4 regions of the Sinomonas soli genome follow, and region 1 is predicted to be linked to each of the others. Evidence: riboswitches for the same ligand, from Rfam matches in the RefSeq annotation. Region 1 holds a riboswitch; each other region holds the start of a gene.

Region 1 (4,203 bases):
CGGTGAGGTGGTCGAGCGTGCCGAACCTGCGGGCCAGCAGGTACGGGTGGTCGTAGGTGACCGAGGCGGTGACGCCGAAGCCGAGCCGCTCGGTCGCCGCCGCCAGCGCGGACACGATCAGCAGCGGGTCGAGGGCCGGGTACTGCACCCCACCGCGCACGGCGGCGTCGGCGCTGCCGCCGTAGACGTCGTACTGCCCGAGCACGTCCGCGAAGAAGATCCCGTGGAAGCCGCCGTCCTCGAGGGCCTTGGCGAGCTGCGTCCAGTAGCCGAGCTCGGCGAAGCGGTGGGCCTGCGAGTCGGGGTGCCGCCACAGGCCCGGCGACTGGTGCACCGGCACGAGCATCTCGAACGCATTCAGGAGCAGGGGCTTGGTCATGGGGTTCCTTCCGGGTTCGGGTGCGGTGGGCCGGGGCGGCGGCCGGCGGGCGGGTCTGCGGACGACGGCGGCCGGCGCCTCAGGCGCCCGCCCCGCCCTCCGCCGTGGCCGGCTGGGCGGCGCGCCGGCCGACCGGGTCCTTGGCGGCGAGTGCGGCCACGGTGGTGAGGACGCCGAGGACGGCGAACCAGCCGCACACAAGCCACGGCGTCCCGCCGCCGGCCTGGAGCAGGGCCGCGGCGACGAGCGGGGTGACGGCCGCGGAGAGCACGGTGCCGACCTGGTAGCCGAAGGACACCCCCGAGTAGCGCAGCTCGGTGGGGAACTGCTCGGCGAACCACGCGGCCTGCGGGCCGTAGATCGCATCGTGCAGGATATTCATCCCCACGAGCAGCACGAGCGGCAGGAAGGTCAGGCTGCCGTGGTCGAGGAACCAGAAGAACGGCCAGATGAGCACCACCACGCCCGCGGACGCAGCGACGGCGATGCGCCGGCGCCCGACGCGGTCCGAGAGCCAGCCCCAGAAGGGCCCCGAGAGCAGGCCGATGGCGGAGACGATGAGGATCGCGGCCAGGCCCGAGGTGGTGTCGTGGCGGCGGTCCTTGAGGTAGCCGAGGATGTACACGGTCATGAGCGTGTAGATGGCGGGCTGGACGAGGCGCATGCCGATGGTCACGAGGATCCCGCGCGGGTGCTCGCGCAGCACGCGCGCCACGGGGCGGGCCACGATGCCCTCGGAGTCCTTGACGGCCGTGAACTCCTCCGCGTCGGTCACGCCCAGGCGGATCCAGAGGCCGATGAGGACGAGGACGCCGGAGAGGAGGAACGGCAGCCGCCAGCCGAATGACTGGAACTGCTCGGGCGTGAGGAAGGCCTGGGTGAGCGCGTACGCGCCGGTGGCCAGGAGCATGCCGGCCGCCGAGCCGACCTGCGTGAACGAGCCGAACAGGCCCTTCCGCCCGGCCGGGGCGTGCTCGACCGAGAGCAGCGCGGAGCCGCCCCACTCGGCGCCGGCAGAGAGGCCCTGGATGAGCCGGAGTACCACGAGTCCCGCCACGGCGAGGATGCCGATGGAGGCATAGTTCGGCAGGACGCCGATGAGGGTGGAGGCGATGCCCATGGTCAGCAGGGAGGCCACGAGTAGGGCCTTGCGGCCGATCCGGTCCCCGAGGTGGCCGGAGATGACGCCGCCGAGGGGCCGCGCGATGAACCCGACCGCGTAGGTGGCGAATGAGGCCAGGACGCCGACGAGCGGGCTCGCGTCGGGGAAGAACTGCTTGTTGAACACGAGGGCCGAGGCCGTGCCGTAGAGGTAGAAGTCGTACCACTCGATGGTGGTGCCGACGAACGCGGAGGCGAGGATGCGGCGCTTGGCGCGCAGGGCGCTGCCGAGTCCCGGCTCGGTTCTCAGGAGGGTGGCCATGGAGGTCCTCTTCGGGTCGCGGCGCGAGGCTCGCTCAGGCGCCATACTTACGACGCCGGGGTCCCCGCGCCGTCGAATCCTCACCTGGGGCACCCCACTACAGCCGGAGGGTTGCCGTCCGGCAAGCCAGGGCTTGTTGCCGGAACTCTTGATTCTTCGCCCAGTCTGCCGGTGGGCTGCCCGCGGGACGAAAACGCGCCCGTCACGGAGGTTCACACAGGCCCCACCCGCCGTCTGGAGTTCAGTAGTCGGGGTTGCTCGGGATGATGAGCCCGGTCTCGTACCCGTAGACCACGGCCTGGACCCGGTCGCGCAGGTGCAGCTTCGTGAGGATCCGGCGCACATGGCTCTTCACAGTCGCCTCGGAGAGGAAGAACCGGTGCGCGATCTCAGCGTTGCTCAGGCCCTCGCAGATCGCCCGCAGGACCTCGAGCTCGCGTGGCGTCAGATCCTTCAGCAGGGGGTCCGGCGCGGTCCCCCCGTTGCCGCGCGCGGGCGCGCCGGCGCTGCGGACGTAGGTCTCGAGGAGGCGCTGGGTCACGCGGGGGCTCACGACGGCGTCCCCGCTCGCCACAAGGCGCACGGCCTGGACGAGTTCAGCCGGGGCCACGTCCTTGAGGAGGAACGCCGAGGCCCCGGCCTGGAGGCCGGAGAAGGCGTACTCATCGAGGTCGAACGTGGTGAGGATGATGACCCGGGCGGCGCTGTGGGCGGCCGCGATGCGGCGGGTTGCCTCGATGCCGTCCATGACGGGCATGCGCACGTCCATGAGCACGACGTCGGGCCGCAGCGATTCGGTGAGCTTTACGGCCTCGGCGCCGTTGCCCGCCTCGCCGACTACCTCGAGGTCCTCCTCGGACTCGAGGACGAGCCGGAAGCCCATCCGCAGGAGGGGCTGGTCGTCGACGAGGAGGAGCCGCAGGGACCCCTCGCCGTGCTGGTGTTCCGTCTCGCTCATGCGTCCCCCTCCGCCCGGTGCTGCTCGTCCCCATGCTGCTCGTCCCAGTGCAGCTCGGTCTCCACGGTCCATCCTCCCCCGGCCCGCGGTCCGGCGCGGAGGGTGCCGCCGTACAGCGCCGCGCGCTCGCGCATCCCCGCGATGCCGCCGCCCGTCCCGAGGCGGGGCTGCGCGCCGTCGGCCGCCGCGCCGTCGTTCTCGACCCGGATCCGCACGGTGCTGCCCTCCCTCGCCAGCCCGACCTCGGCGCGGGAGACACCGCGCCCGTACCGGAGCGCATTGGTCAGGGATTCCTGGACGATCCGGTAGACGGCGAGCTGGAAGGCCGGGTCCTTGGGCGGCGCGGCCCCGGTGAGGGTGAGGACGGCGGTGAGGCCGGCGGTCCGGAAGCCCGCGACGAGCGACTGGAGGCTCTCGGTCCCGGGGGCCGGGGCGAGGCTCGGGCCCGCCGCGGGCTCACGGAGCACCCCGAGGACGCGGCGCATGTCCGCCAGCGCTGTGCGCCCCGTCCGGGACAGCTCGCCGAGCACCTCCTGGGCGCGGTCCGGGTCCTTGGCGGCGATCTTCGCGGCGCCGTCGCTGAGGGCGACCATGACCGTGAGCGAGTGCGCGACGACGTCGTGCATCTCGCGGGCGATCCGGTTGCGCTCCTGGACCGAGGCCAGCTCGGCCCTGCGCATGGCCCACGCTCGGATCTCGGCCTGGTGCTCCCGGGTGCCGCGGACCCACGCCCCGAGACCGGTCGCGAGGACGTCCATCAGCAGCACGGAGACCGCCGCCACCAGGCCCACATAGCGGGCGTTCTCCGACGCCGCGGGCCCGCGGGGGCTGTAGACGAAGGCGTAGTAGGCCGAGGCGGGGACCGAGGCGAGCACGGAGGCGCCGAAGGCGATGAGTGCCGGGGCAGAGGCGGCCACGGCGTAGAGGGCGAAGAAGATCGCCGCGCTCATGACCGAACTGTTCGGGGACTGGTAGAGCAGGGCGGCGTCGATCGCGACGGTCACCACCAGCACGGCCCACGGCGACCGCCGCCGGCCCAGCAGGGCAGCCTGCTGGAGGGCCAGCAGGGCGAACTGCCACCAGTTCCCGTGGAGCGCGTACTCGGCGAAGAGCGGGGCCGCGAGGAACACGGCCGCGGCGACGACGATCCAGTCCATCGCCACCGGACGGTCCGCCAGGTACGCGCGGACGCGGCCCCGCCGTGGCGGGACCGCGAGGGCGAGCGCCTGCGCGCCGGGAGAGTGCACGGTCCTCCTAGACGTCCCGCTGCCTGAGCGTGGTGAAGGCAGCGAAGAGGAGCACCACCACGTAGGCGACGATGACCAGCGTGCCCTGCCAGGGCTCGAGGTACGCCGTGTTGAGCGGGTTGCCCGAGCCGGCCTCCATCATCGCGTTCGCGGCGTTCGTGGGGAGGTACTTGCGCGCCTCCTTGAAGAAGTCGTT
Region 2 (4,203 bases), on a different contig from region 1:
GCCCCGCGAGTACGAGCTCATGCTCAAGGACCTCGGCGCCTACCGCGAGATGCACCGCAGCCGCGGCGTCGTCCGCGTGCCGGCCAGCCCCGACCAGCAGCTGCGCGAGCGGGCCGCGATCGCCATCTTCGCCGGCGAGCGGATCATGGGCTACATCTGGCTCCAGGAGACCGGCTCGGGCTTCGGCGACGACGTGGTCTACGCGCTGACGGGCGCGGCCCGGCGCGCGGCATCGGAACTGATCCGCTACCGGAACCAGCAGTCGGTCACCATGCACGAGGACCGGATCGGCCGTCTGCTGTCTGGCCCGGCAGAGGCAGCCGCGGCCGCCAGGACCCTCGGCGTGGCGGTCGACACGCCCTCGTGCCTGCTCCTGGTCGGCCTGTCCCGCCCCGACGCCCTCGCCGAGGACGCCGAACTCGTCCACGGGCAGCTCGCCGACCTCGTCGCGCTGCACGCCGCCGCGTTCAAGGCGTCCTCGATCGTGGGGCAGCACGAGGGCCACACGGCCGTGGTGGTGCCCAGCCTGGCCCCGCGCACGGCCACCGCCGCGCTGCGCTCGCTCGCGGGCCTGATCGTAGCGGACGCGCGCCGCCATCTGGGGGCCGTGGCCTTCGTGGCCATCGGCCGGATCGTCCCCGGCGTGGCCACGCTGCACGGCTCCCGGGCGGAGGCGGCGGCCGTCCTGGACTGCCTCGTGCGCGACGGCGGCCTGCAGGTCGCGTCGATCGAGGACGTCGAGACCGAGGTCCTCCTCCACGAGGCCATCGCCCGCTTCGCCTCCTCCGGATTCAGGCACCGCGCGCTCACGGACCTCCTGCTGACCGACGCGGAGCTCGCGGAGACGCTCGAGAGCTACTTCAGGGCCTCGATGGACGTCTCCGCCTGCGCCCAGGCCATGCAGGTCCACAGGAACACCGTCTACTACCGGGTCGGCAAGGCCGAGCGCCTCACCGGCCTGGACCTCGGCAACCCCGCCCACGCCACGATCGCCCAGCTCCACCTGGGCCTGTGGCACCGCGGCGAGCTCGACGGCGCCGGGAGCGGGCGATGAGCGGCGGCCCGGCCCTCCTCCAGGCCCGGCGCAGCGCCGGAGTCGACCCCGACGCGCTCGGCGGCCTCCTCCAGGACCTCGTCCACGAGTTCCGTCCCACCCGCGTCCAGGGCTCTGTCCCCGGCCACATCCCGCATCTGGCCGCAGCCGACTTCAGGCACTTCGGCATCGCCGTGGCCATGGTCTCGGGAGAGGTCCTCACGGCCGGGGATGCCGGGGAGCCGTTCCTGATCCAGAGCATCTCGAAGGTGTTCTCGCTGGCCCTGGCCCTCGGGCACGAGGACGGCCCGGGCCTGTGGTCCCGGGTCCTCCGCGAGCCCTCGGGGACCGCCTTCAACTCGCTCGTCCAGCTCGAGGCCGAGGGGGGCATCCCCCGCAATCCCTTCATCAATGCGGGCGCGCTCGTGGTCACCGACCACCTCCTCGACGCCTTCCCGGATGCCAGCGACCAGGTGCTCGGGCTGCTCTCCGGCCCGGCCGGAGGGGGCGCGGTGCATGCGGAGGCCTTCGAATCCGAGTTGGCCAGGAGCGAGCGGAACTTCGCCCTGGCCCACTTCCTCGCCGACCTCGGCAACCTCCGCAATCGCCCCAGCGATGTGGTCCGCCACTACGTCCGCCAGTGCTCGATCGAGATGTCCTGCGCCGATGTGGCCCGCGCGGGCCTCTTCCTGGCCAACGACGGCGTCGGCCCCTCGGGGAGGGTCGTCTCCGCCTCGGCCGCCAAGCGGATCGGCGCCGTCATGCTCACGTGCGGGATGTACGACGCCGCCGGGGAGTTCGCCTACCGCGTCGGGCTGCCCAGCAAGAGCGGGGTGGGCGGCGGCATCCTCACCGTGGTGCCCGGCGTCTGCTCCATCTGCGTGTGGAGCCCGCGCCTCGATGCCCACGGCAACTCCCTCGCGGGCACCGCCGCCCTCGCGGAGCTCGCCGACCGCACCGGCTGGTCCATCTTCTGACCCTCCACGGTGGGCGCTCCGGACCGCGCGGGGCCGCCCGAATCGGCATATTGCCAATCGTTACCGCAGTCCCATGGTCGGCCACGGTGCCCCGTGCTACGTTCGATCGAAGAGTAATGAGCGCCAGTGCCAAGCCCTGACTTAGCTGGCCGGCAACCCTCCAGGCGGCGGGGTGCCTCAGGTGACTACTCGGCATTCGTTCTCGATACGCAAGCCCGAAGGAGCCCCGTCATGCCCGATACTGCGACCGAGCAGACCGCGGCGGCAGCCGCGACCACTCCGCTCAACGACCCGGCGGCCCCCGGCGGGCCCGCCGAGGAGAAGCTGGCCTACCGGCTCCTGACCGGCCCGGACACCCGCGAGTTCTGCGCCAAGATCTCCCAGGCCCTCGCCGACGGGTACGTGCTCCACGGCAGCCCCGCCGCGACCTTCAACGGCACGGACGTCATCGTGGCCCAGGCCGTGGTCCTGCCCCACACGGTGGCCCGCGCAGACGCCGCGGTGGCCTCCGCCGTCGACTCCCTTGAGTACGAGGGCGAGGGCCACGCGTGAGCTACGCCGGCGACCTCACCCCCGAGGAGGCCTGGGCCAAGCTCGCGAGCGGCGAGGCCGTGCTCGTGGACGTGCGCACCGAGGAGGAGTGGGCCCACGTGGGCATCCCCGACACCAAGGGCACCGAGAACGATCCGCTCTTCATCCCCTGGGTGTTCGAGGGCGGGATCCCCAACCCGGACTTCGTCATGGAGCTCGAACTCCAGGGCCCCGACGACAGGACCACCCCGCTGCTGTTCCTGTGCCGCTCGGGCCACCGCTCCGCGGCCGCGGCCGCCGTCGCCACCAACCTCGGGTTCACCGCCTACAGCGTCCTCGAGGGCTTCGAGGGCGTGCCCGGGCCCGACGGCGAGCGGACCGTGAACGGCTGGAAGAACCGCGGGCTGCCGACCAACCTTGGACAGGACTGAAGACTTCCGTGAGCTTTGACATCAACGCCGCCGGCTGGAGCGAGGACACGCAGGCGGTGCGGGGCGGACTCCTGCGCACCGAGTTCCAGGAGACCTCCGAGGCGCTCTTCCTCACCTCCGGGTTCGTCTACCCCTCCGCCGAGGCCGCCGAGCGGGCCTTCACCGGCGAGGAGGAGCGGTTCGTCTACTCGCGCTACGGCAACCCCTCGGTCGCGACCTTCCAGGAGCGGCTCCGGCTGCTCGAGGGCACCGAGGCGTGCTTCGCGACCGCGTCCGGGATGTCCGCGGTGTTCACCGCGCTGGCGGCCCTGCTGGGAGCCGGGGACCGGGTCGTCGCGGCGCGCAGCCTGTTCGGCTCGTGCTTCGTGATCCTCAATGAGATCCTCCCCCGCTGGGGCGTCGAGACGGTGTTCGTGGACGGCCCCGATCTGGACCAGTGGCGCGAGGCGCTCTCGCGGCCCGCCACCGCCGTGTTCTTCGAGTCCCCGTCGAATCCGATGCAGGAGCTCGTGGACATCCAGGCCGTCGCGGACCTCGCGCATGCCGCGGGCGCGAAGGTCGTCGTCGACAACGTCTTCGCCACCCCCCTGCTCCAGCGCAGCCTCGACTTCGGCGCCGACGTCATCGTGTACTCCGGCACCAAGCACATCGACGGTCAGGGCCGCGTGCTCGGCGGCGCCGTGCTCGGCACGAAGGAGTTCATCGACGGGCCGGTGAAGAACCTCATGCGCCACACGGGCCCCGCGCTCTCGGCCTTCAACGCCTGGGTGCTCTCCAAGGGCCTGGAGACGATGGGGCTGCGCGTGCGGCACTCCTCGGCGAGTGCCCTCGCGATCGCCGAATGGCTCGAGGCGCGGCCCGAGGTCCGCTGGGTCAAGTACCCGCATCTCGCCTCGCACCCGCAGTACGAGCTCGCGAAGAAGCAGATGAGCGCCGGCGGAACCGTCATCACCTTCGAGCTGGATGCCCCCGAGGGCCGGGGCAAGGAGGCGGCCTTCCGCCTCCTCAACGGGCTGCAGGTCATCGACATCTCCAACAACCTCGGCGACTCGAAGTCCCTCATCACCCACCCCGCTACGACGACCCACCGGGCCATGGGCCCTGAGGGGCGCGCGGCGATCGGGCTCGGCGACGGCGTGCTGCGGCTCTCGGTGGGGCTCGAGGACGTCGGAGACCTGATCGGGGACCTCGAGCGGGCGCTCACCCACGGCGGCTGAGCGGCGTGCGGCAC
Region 3 (4,203 bases), on a different contig from region 1:
TCGCCGCCGGGACGGTCAACGCTCACCTCAAGGTGCTCGCCGAGTCCGGACTGACCGAGCCGGTGCGCGCCGGGCGCGAGGTCTTCTACCAGCGCGGGCGGGTGGGCGAGGAGCTCCTCGCCCGGGCGTAGCACCGTTGAGGGGTCCATGGCACACCGTTGAGGGGTCTCTGGCAGGCACGGCGGAGAGACTCCACAAGCCCCGCCAGAGACCCCACAAGCCCCCGCCAGAGACCCCTCAGGAGGTGGGGGGGTGAGAGGGGTCAGCCGACGCGCGCCTCGCCGATGCTGTGCAGGGCCACGGGCGAGGTCCCGTTGACGAACCAGTCCCCGAGCCCGCGGGCCTTGAAGGCCACCGGGTTGTGCGTCGCGACGGTGCGGGCATTGCGCCAGTGCCGATCGAGCGCCTTGCCCCGGGACACCGCCGAGGCGCCCGCGGTGTCGAAGAGCTGCTGCGCGGCGTCGATCACGAGCGGCGGCACGGCCACCTGGGCGAGGTCGACGGCGACAGCTCCCCGCGCGTAGCGGTCCTCGGCAGGGGCATCGGGGCCGAGGGCGAGGGCGGCGTCGAGCTCGCGGGCCGCGGTTAGCACCGAGGACTCCGCGGCGAACGACTTCGCGGCAAGCTGCCCCACGAGGTTCAGGATGAGCGGATCCTCGCGGAACAGCTGCCCGGACCCAGTCGAGAACGTCCGGGTCCGCTTCGCCACGAGGGCCGACGCGTCGCGCACCACGGCCTTGCCGATCCCGGCGAGCACCGACAGGAGCATGAGCTGGAGGAACGCCGGCTCATGGGTCGTCGACTCGGTGCGCGGCACCACGTCCTCGGCCGGGACGGGAACGTCGCGGAACACGGCCGTTCCGGTGCCCGTCATCTGCTGGCCGAACCCGTCCCAGTCGTCGCGGATCTCCACGCCCGGGTGCCCGGTCGGCGCGACCGCGTACACCCGCGAAGCAGACCCCTCGGGGGAGGCCATGACGGCCACGAAGTCGGCGAAGGTCGTGCCGGTCGTGTAGTACTTCTCGCCGGTGAGGAGCCAGCCGCCGGGCGCCGGGACGAGCCGGGTGGCGACGGTGCCGAGGGCGTTCCCGGACCGCTCGGTCGCCGCATTGCCGAAGATGGCGCCCTCGACGACGCGCCCGAACCACCGCGCCCGGAACGCCTCGCCCTGCAGCGCGATCGTCTCGGTGAACGCGAAGTGCGAGCGCAGGAGATGGCCTACGGAGGAGTCCGCCGCGGAGAGGTCGACGAGCAGGCGGACGAGGGTCTCGACGGACACGCCGAAGCCGCCGTACTCGGCCGGCACCCGCAGTCGCCCGAACCCGGCCTCCCTGAGCCAGCCGATCTGCTCGAACGGCAGGGTCCTGGCCAGCTCGCGGTCGAGCGCGCCGTCCTCGATCCGCGCGAAGACCGGTGCGAAGCGCTCGGCGAGTTCCGCGTACGGGACCGAACCGCCCGCCGTCGTGCGTCCCATCAGTGCATTCCCCTCTCCGGCGGGCCGACCGGCGGGCGCGCCACCGAACAGTATTCGGCGAGGCGCGGGCCATCGCGAGTGTGACGAAATAATTTGCATCGTTACGCCTCCTCTGGCGACAATCGGAAGGACCATCCCGAGCGGCCGAGAGATCTGGATCTGTGACGCCGCAGCAACCCTGGCCCCGACGTCGGACGACGGCGGCGGAGCCAAAGGTGCTACTGCCAGAAGCGATGGTGAGTGCTATGGAGCCTCGGCCCGAGCCCCACGTCGCGCCTGCACGTAAGGAGCGCACTATGTCCTTGTCTGGGATCGACCTCGAGACCCCGCTGAAGTTCGCCTACTGGGTCCCCAACGTCTCCGGCGGCCTCGTCGTCTCGACCATCGAGCAGCGGACCAACTGGGAGTTCGAGTACAACCGGAAGCTCGCCCGCATCGCGGAGGACTCGGGCTTCGAGTACGCCCTGACGCAGACCCGCTACGCGGCGAGCTACGGCGCGGACAAGCAGCACGAGGCCACCTCGTTCAGCCTCGCACTGCTCATGGCCACCGAGCGGCTCAAGGTCATCTCGGCGGTGCACCCGGGCATGTGGCACCCGGGCGTGCTCGCGAAGTTCATCATCACCGCGGACCACCTCTCCGGCGGCCGCGCGGCCGTGAACGTGGTCTCCGGCTGGCTCAAGGACGAGTTCGTGAACTTCGGCCTCGAGTGGCTCGAGCACGACGAGCGCTACGTCCGCACCGAGGAGTTCATCAACGCCCTCCGCGGCCTGTGGACGCAGAAGGACTACTCGCAGTCGGGCAAGTACTACAACATCTCCGACTTCACGCTGAACCCGGCCCCGGTGGACGTCCCGGGCCGCCCGCACCCGGAGATCTTCTTCGGCGGCAACTCGACGGCCGCGCAGGCCGCCGCCGGCCGCACCGCCGACTGGTACTTCTCCAACGGCCGCGACATCGAGGGCTTCAAGGAGAACATCGCGGGCGTCCTGGCCGCCGCCAGGGACGGCCGCACCGCCCCGGCCGCGCCCCGGTTCGGCCTCAACGGCTTCGTGATCGCCCGCGACACGGAGAAGGAGGCCCAGGACACGCTCCGCGAGATCATCGCCAAGGCCCACCGCCCGGCCGTGGAGGGCTTCGCCGCCGCCGTCAAGGAGGCCGGCCAGTCCACCAAGGACGGCAAGGGCATGTGGGAGGACTCCACGTTCGAGGACCTCGTCCAGTACAACGACGGCTTCCGCACCAAGCTCATCGGTACCCCGGAGCAGATCGCCGAGCGGATCGTCGAGTACAAGAAGATCGGCGTGAACCTGTTCCTCACCGGCTACCTGCACTTCCAGGAGGAGCTCGAGGCGTTCGGCCGCGACGTCCTGCCGATCGTGCGCGAGCTCGAGGCGGACCTCGCCCGGGCGAACGGCACCGAGCTGCGCACCGATCTGCTCCCCGTCACGAAGTACGACGGCGCCGGCCGCCACCGCGCGGACCTCGCCGGGGCGGACCTCGCCGAGGCGAGCGCCTGATGGCGGAGCGCCAGTTCGGGTTCCGCACCCGCGCCCTGCACGCCGGCGGGACGCCCGACGCCGAGCACGGCGCCCGGGCGGTGCCGATCTACCAGTCGACCTCGTTCGTGTTCAAGGACTCGGACGACGCCGCCAACCTGTTCGCGCTGCAGAAGTACGGCAACATCTACTCCCGCATCGGCAACCCGACCGTCGCGGCGTTCGAGGAGCGCATCGCCTCGCTCGAGGGCGGCATCGGCGCGGTCGCGACGTCGTCCGGCATGGCCGCGGAGTTCATCACGTTCGCCGCGCTCACCCAGGCCGGGGACCACATCGTCGCCTCCTCCAAGCTCTACGGCGGCACGATCACCCAGCTCGACGTGACGCTGCGCCGCTTCGGGGTCGAGACCACGTTCGTGGACTCGACCGATCCGGCCGCCTTCGAGGCGGCCCTGCGCGAGAACACCAAGGCCGTGTACACCGAGGTGGTGGCCAACCCCTCCGGTGACATCGCCGACCTGGCAGGCCTCGCCGCCGTCGCCCATGAGCACGGCGTGCCGCTCGTGGTCGACTCGACGCTGACCCCGCCGTATATCCTGCGGCCCATCGAGCACGGGGCGGACATCGTGATCCACTCGGCCACGAAGTTCCTCGGCGGCCACGGCACCACGCTCGGCGGCGTGGTGGTCGAGTCCGGCACGTTCGACTGGGGCAACGGGAAGTTCCCGTCCATGACCGAGCCGGTCCCGAGCTACGGCAACGTCTCGTGGTGGGGCAACTTCGGCGAGTACGGGTTCCTCACCAAGCTGCGCTCCGAGCAGCTGCGCGACATCGGCCCGTCCCTGTCCGCGCAGTCCGCGTTCCAGCTCCTGCAGGGCGTCGAGACGCTCCCGCAGCGCATGGACGCGCACCTCGCCAACGCCCGGCGCGTCGCCGAGTGGCTCGAGGCCGACCCGCGCGTGACGTACGTGAACTACGCGGGCCTGCCCTCGCACCCGCAGCACGAGTACGCGAAGGAGCTCCTCCCGCTCGGCGTGGGCTCCGTGTTCAGCTTCGGCGTGAAGGGCGGCCGCGAGGCCGGCGCCCGGTTCATCGAGGCCCTCCAGCTCGCCTCGCACCTGGCCAACATCGGCGATGCGCGCACCCTCGTGCTGCACCCGGGGTCGACGACGCACCAGCAGCTCTCCGCGGACCAGCTGGTCGCGGCGGGCGTCCCCGCGGACCTCATCC
Region 4 (4,203 bases), on a different contig from region 1:
ACGATCTCGCGCGGCTTGGCGATCGGGCCGATCTCCTGCGCCACGTGCGCGCGCAGGGCCGTGGCCAGGTCCGTCTCGAGTGCCGCCGCCGCGTCCGGATTGACGACGACGAATGCCGCCACCGCATGCCCCGTCACCGCATCCGCCACGGGGCAGACGCCCGCCTCGACCACGGCCGGATGCGAGACGAGCGCCGACTCGATCTCGATCGTGGAGAGCCGGTGCCCCGAGACGTTGAGGACGTCGTCGGTGCGGCCGAGGATCCAGGTGTCGCCGTCGGCGTCGTACTTCGCGCCGTCGCCGGCCAAGAACCAGCCCTGAGCGGCGTACTTGCGCCAGTAGGAGTCCAGGTACCGCTGGGGATTGCCCCAGACCGTCCGCGCCATGGCGGGACCGGTCGCGGTGACCACGATGTTCCCCTGCACGCCCGGCGGGACCGGGGTGCCGGCGTCGTCCACGATGGCCGTGGCGAGGCCGGGCAGCGCCGTAGTGGCACACCCGGGCTTGAACGTCGTCGCCGTCTGCCGCGGCGACAGCACCGTCGAGCCGGTTTCGGACTGCCACCACGTGTCCACCATCGGCGCCTCGCCGCGGCCGACCGTCGAGCGCAGCCACCGCCACGCCTCCGGGTTGACCGCCTCGCCCACGGTGCCGCAGACCCGGACCGAGGAGAAGTCGTACTCCGCGGGCACCCCGTCCGGGAACCAGCCCATGAGGGAACGCACCAGGGTGGGCGCGGTGTAGTAGCTTGTGACGCCGTAGCGCTGGATGATCTCGAAGTGGCGGCCCGGGTGCGGCGTGTTGGGTGTGCCCTCGAAGATCACCTGCGTGACGCCGTTGGAGAGCGGGCCGTAGATCTCGTAGGTGTGCGCCGTGACCCAGGCGAGGTCCGCGGTGCACCAGTGCACGTCCGCGTCCCGCAGCGTCGGGTCCGGGTTCGCGAAGAGGTACTCGTGGCTCCATGACGCCTGCGTGAGGTAGCCGCCGGTCGTGTGGACCAGGCCCTTGGGCTTCCCCGTGGTCCCGGAGGTGTACATGATGAACAGCGGCGTCTCGGCGTCGAACGCCTCCGCCTCGTGCGTGTCCGGCTGCGCGTCGACGAGCTCGTGCCACCACACGTCGCGACCCGGCGTCCACGCGATCTCGGAGCCCGTCCGGCGGATCACCAGGACATGTTCGACGGCGTTGTCCCCGCCGGCCGCTCCGCCGCGCACCGCGGCGTCGGCATTGTCCTTGACCGGCACGGCGGTGCCGCGGCGGTGCTGGCCATCGGTGGTGACGAGCAGCTTCGCGCCGGTGTCCTCGACCCGGAAGCGCAGGGCTTCGGCGGAGAAGCCGCCGAACACGAGCGAGTGCACCGCGCCGATCCGGGCGCACGCGAGCGTGATCACCACGGTCTCGACGAGCACGGGCAGGTAGATGACCACGCGGTCGCCTTTGCCGACGCCGAGCGCGAGCAGCGCGTTCGCGGCCTGGGCGACCCGGCGCGCCAGGTCCGCGTAGGTGACGGTGACGCGGTCGCCGGGCTCGCCCTCGAAGTGCAGGGCGACCTTGTCACCGCGCCCGGCGGCCACATGCCGGTCGGCGCAGTTCACGGCGGCGTTCAGGGTCCCGCCCTCGAACCAGCGGATCACGGGCGGCTCGTCCGCCTCGGCGTCCGCGGGCACCCAGGTGTGGGCGGTGTCCCATCCCCGTTCCCATGTGAGGCGCCGCGCGGCGTCCTCCCAGAACGCGATGCGTCCGGGATCCGTCTGCGGGGCGGCCTCCGCGGCGGAGGCAGGCGTGTGGGTCTCGAGGACAGAAGTCATGGTTCTCGCTCCATCGGTCCTGGCGGTAGCACCGGTGTCCCGCGGGCGGGGCCATGGTTGCTGCGGCGTCAGGGAGCCAGGTCTCTCAGCCGCTCGGGATGGTCACCTCACTGTTGCGCGCCCGGCGCAAGTGGGGCAAAAGAGGGCGCGGCCACCGCGTAACAAACATCAATGTTTCGTTCTGTGTCCCCCTCCGGCGGCGGATGGTGGACGCCCCCGAGGCGCCTTCCGTAGGGTGGAAGACAGGATCAAGAGTCCCGGCGCGTAGCTCTGGCTGGCCGGGCGGCAACCCTCTCCCGTAGTGGGGTGCCCCAGATGAGGATCCGGCCGCGGTGGACATCCGCGGCAAGTACGGCGCCCGGGACCGCGGGCGTCCGGCCGTTTCGCTGGAGGAACCCATGACTGCGACCCCGCTCGACCTTGTGACCGGTGCCGACCTGCGCCGCGCCATGGGGTGCTGGGCCACGGGGATCGCCGTCATCACCACCTCGGACGGCGGCACCCTCGCCGGCCTCGTGAGCAACTCGTTCACGTCGATCAGCCTGGATCCGCCGCTCGTCTCGTGGGCGGTGGACAAGAAGTCGAGCTCGTTCGCGACCTGGATCAGCACCGAAAACTACGCCGTGCACATCCTGTCCGAGTCCCGCCGGGACCTCGTGCAGCGGTTCGCGGCGAAGGGGACGGACAAGTTCGCGGGCCTCGCCTGGGAGCCCGGCGTGCTGGGTTCCCCGATCGTGGCCCACGATGTCCCGCGCGTTGAGTGTCGTCTCTGGCAGCGGGTGGACGCAGGGGACCACGTCATCCTGATCGGCGAGGTGGCCAGCATCTCGGACCAGGACGGCTTCCTCCCCCTGACCAACCACGTGTACTGGGCGAAGTAGGCCGACGGCGTACAGCCACGGGCTGCCGGGGCCCCGGCTCCGCCTCTACGGAGGGGGCCCCGGCACACCCGTACCGCGACGTACTCTGGAGGGGTGTCCCTCGATGTGCTCGGGCCGCTGCGGCAGCGCCTCCGTCTGACCTTCGCCGGCGAGTCGGAGACCGTCCCGGCGTGGGAGACCGCGCTCGAGGACGGCGACGACGCGGGCTTCTTCCCGCCTGACTCCACCGTCTGGGCGGTGCATGGCTCGATGTCCACGATCGCCGCGGGCATCCGGGCCCTGCTCACCCAAGCCCTCCATCCCGGCGTCCTGGCCGGCGTCGTGGACCATTCCAACTACCGCGCGGACCCCCTCGGCCGCCTCGCCGGGACCATCCGCTGGATCTTCTCCGTGACGTACGGCGACACCGCGGCCGCGAAGGCCGCCTGCGCGTGGGTGCGCCGGATTCACGAGCCGGTGACCGGCACCTACGTGTCCCCGCGCGGCGACTATGAGCAGTACTCCGCCAACGATCCGGCCCTGGCCGAGTGGGTCCACATCGCCTTCACCGACGCGTTCCTGCGCAGCTACGAGGCCTTCCACGGGCCCGTTCCCGGCGGCGCCGACCGGTACGTGGCGGAGTGGGCCACGGCCGGCGAGCTCATGGGCATCGCGGACCCGCCCCGCACCGAGGCGGCCCTCGCCGACCGCATCAGGGCGTACGACGCCGCGGGGCAGCTCTCCGGCGGACCCCGCGTCGACGACGTGGTCGCCTTCATCCGGCGGCCGCCGCTCGATCCGCTCCTGAAGCCCGGCTACGCGCTGCTCTTCGGCGCGGTCCTCGACACGCTTCCGCCGCGGCATCTGGAGCTGCTGGGGCTCTCGCGCCCCCGGCTCGGGCCCGTGCCGCTGCCGCTGGCCGGCGCCGCGAAGGCGACGCTCGGCGTCGTCGGCCGTGCCCTCGGCCCGATGGCGCCGAGCGAGGCCGCCGCCCGGAGGCGCCTCGCCCGCCTAGGCGTCCTCTGAGGCCCTCCCCGCGGTACCCATCCCCGGCGTCCCCACCCCCGGCCCCCTAGGGTTGAGGGGTCATGTCCCAGCGTTGAGGGGTCATGTCCCTACAGCGCGGGTGTTCCCCGCTGGACAATGGGCGCATGTGGATCGCCTGGATCGAATTCGACCTGCTCCTCGGCGACGTGCACTCGCTCAAGGAGAAGCGCTCCCTGGTGCGGCCGATCGTCGCGGAGCTGCGCCGCCGGTTCGATCTCTCCGCGGCCGAGGTCGGGGACCTGGACCTGCATCGGCGGGCGCTGATCGGCGCCGCCCTCGTGAGCGCGGACCGGGCGCACGCGGTGGAGGTGCTCGACGCCGTCGAACGCTTCGTCGCCGGGCGCCCGGAGGCCGAGCTGCTCAGCGCCCGCCGGCGCGAGGCGCGCAGCGACGACTGACCGAGCGGGCCCGGACTGCAGACGGTCAGCGCACGAAGAGCATGAGCACGTGCAGCGCGCTCAGGGCGACCCCCGCGACCGCCATCGCAG

What was found. Region 1 has a riboswitch for S-adenosylmethionine ahead of ACYVKZ_RS13535 (MFS transporter). Riboswitches for the same ligand answer to the same signal wherever they lie in the genome.
Region 2: linked by a shared signal. The riboswitch ahead of ACYVKZ_RS09620 (DUF1737 domain-containing protein) and the one ahead of ACYVKZ_RS13535 (MFS transporter) in region 1 are both predicted to bind S-adenosylmethionine.
Region 3: linked by a shared signal. The riboswitch ahead of sfnG (dimethylsulfone monooxygenase SfnG) and the one ahead of ACYVKZ_RS13535 (MFS transporter) in region 1 are both predicted to bind S-adenosylmethionine.
Region 4: linked by a shared signal. The riboswitch ahead of ACYVKZ_RS07430 (flavin reductase family protein) and the one ahead of ACYVKZ_RS13535 (MFS transporter) in region 1 are both predicted to bind S-adenosylmethionine.

The regions. Positions count from the first base shown of each region.
Region 1 covers NZ_BAAGSN010000015.1:23,243-27,445, forward strand. The annotation lists gene ACYVKZ_RS13530 (LLM class flavin-dependent oxidoreductase) at 1-379, opposite strand, end outside; gene ACYVKZ_RS13535 (MFS transporter) at 459-1,802, opposite strand; SAM riboswitch class IV at 1,841-1,956, opposite strand; gene ACYVKZ_RS13540 (response regulator) at 2,044-2,760, opposite strand; gene ACYVKZ_RS13545 (sensor histidine kinase) at 2,757-4,007, opposite strand; gene ACYVKZ_RS13550 (ABC-2 transporter permease) at 4,015-4,203, opposite strand, start outside.
Region 2 covers NZ_BAAGSN010000009.1:53,071-57,273, reverse strand. The annotation lists gene ACYVKZ_RS09630 (PucR family transcriptional regulator) at 1-1,054, shown strand, start outside; gene ACYVKZ_RS09625 (glutaminase) at 1,051-2,010, shown strand; SAM riboswitch class IV at 2,123-2,232, shown strand; gene ACYVKZ_RS09620 (DUF1737 domain-containing protein) at 2,242-2,562, shown strand; gene ACYVKZ_RS09615 (rhodanese-like domain-containing protein) at 2,559-2,972, shown strand; gene ACYVKZ_RS09610 (O-succinylhomoserine sulfhydrylase) at 2,981-4,189, shown strand; gene ACYVKZ_RS09605 (SRPBCC family protein) at 4,195-4,203, shown strand, end outside.
Region 3 covers NZ_BAAGSN010000006.1:390,627-394,829, forward strand. The annotation lists gene ACYVKZ_RS07450 (ArsR/SmtB family transcription factor) at 1-131, shown strand, start outside; gene ACYVKZ_RS07455 (acyl-CoA dehydrogenase family protein) at 263-1,474, opposite strand; SAM riboswitch class I at 1,603-1,714, shown strand; gene sfnG (dimethylsulfone monooxygenase SfnG) at 1,771-2,994, shown strand; gene ACYVKZ_RS07465 (O-acetylhomoserine aminocarboxypropyltransferase/cysteine synthase family protein) at 2,994-4,203, shown strand, end outside.
Region 4 covers NZ_BAAGSN010000006.1:383,857-388,059, reverse strand. The annotation lists gene acs (acetate--CoA ligase) at 1-1,808, opposite strand, end outside; SAM riboswitch class I at 1,816-1,913, opposite strand; SAM riboswitch class IV at 2,055-2,166, shown strand; gene ACYVKZ_RS07430 (flavin reductase family protein) at 2,207-2,689, shown strand; gene ACYVKZ_RS07425 (oxygenase MpaB family protein) at 2,783-3,694, shown strand; gene ACYVKZ_RS07420 (DUF503 domain-containing protein) at 3,820-4,113, shown strand; gene ACYVKZ_RS07415 (hypothetical protein) at 4,139-4,203, opposite strand, start outside.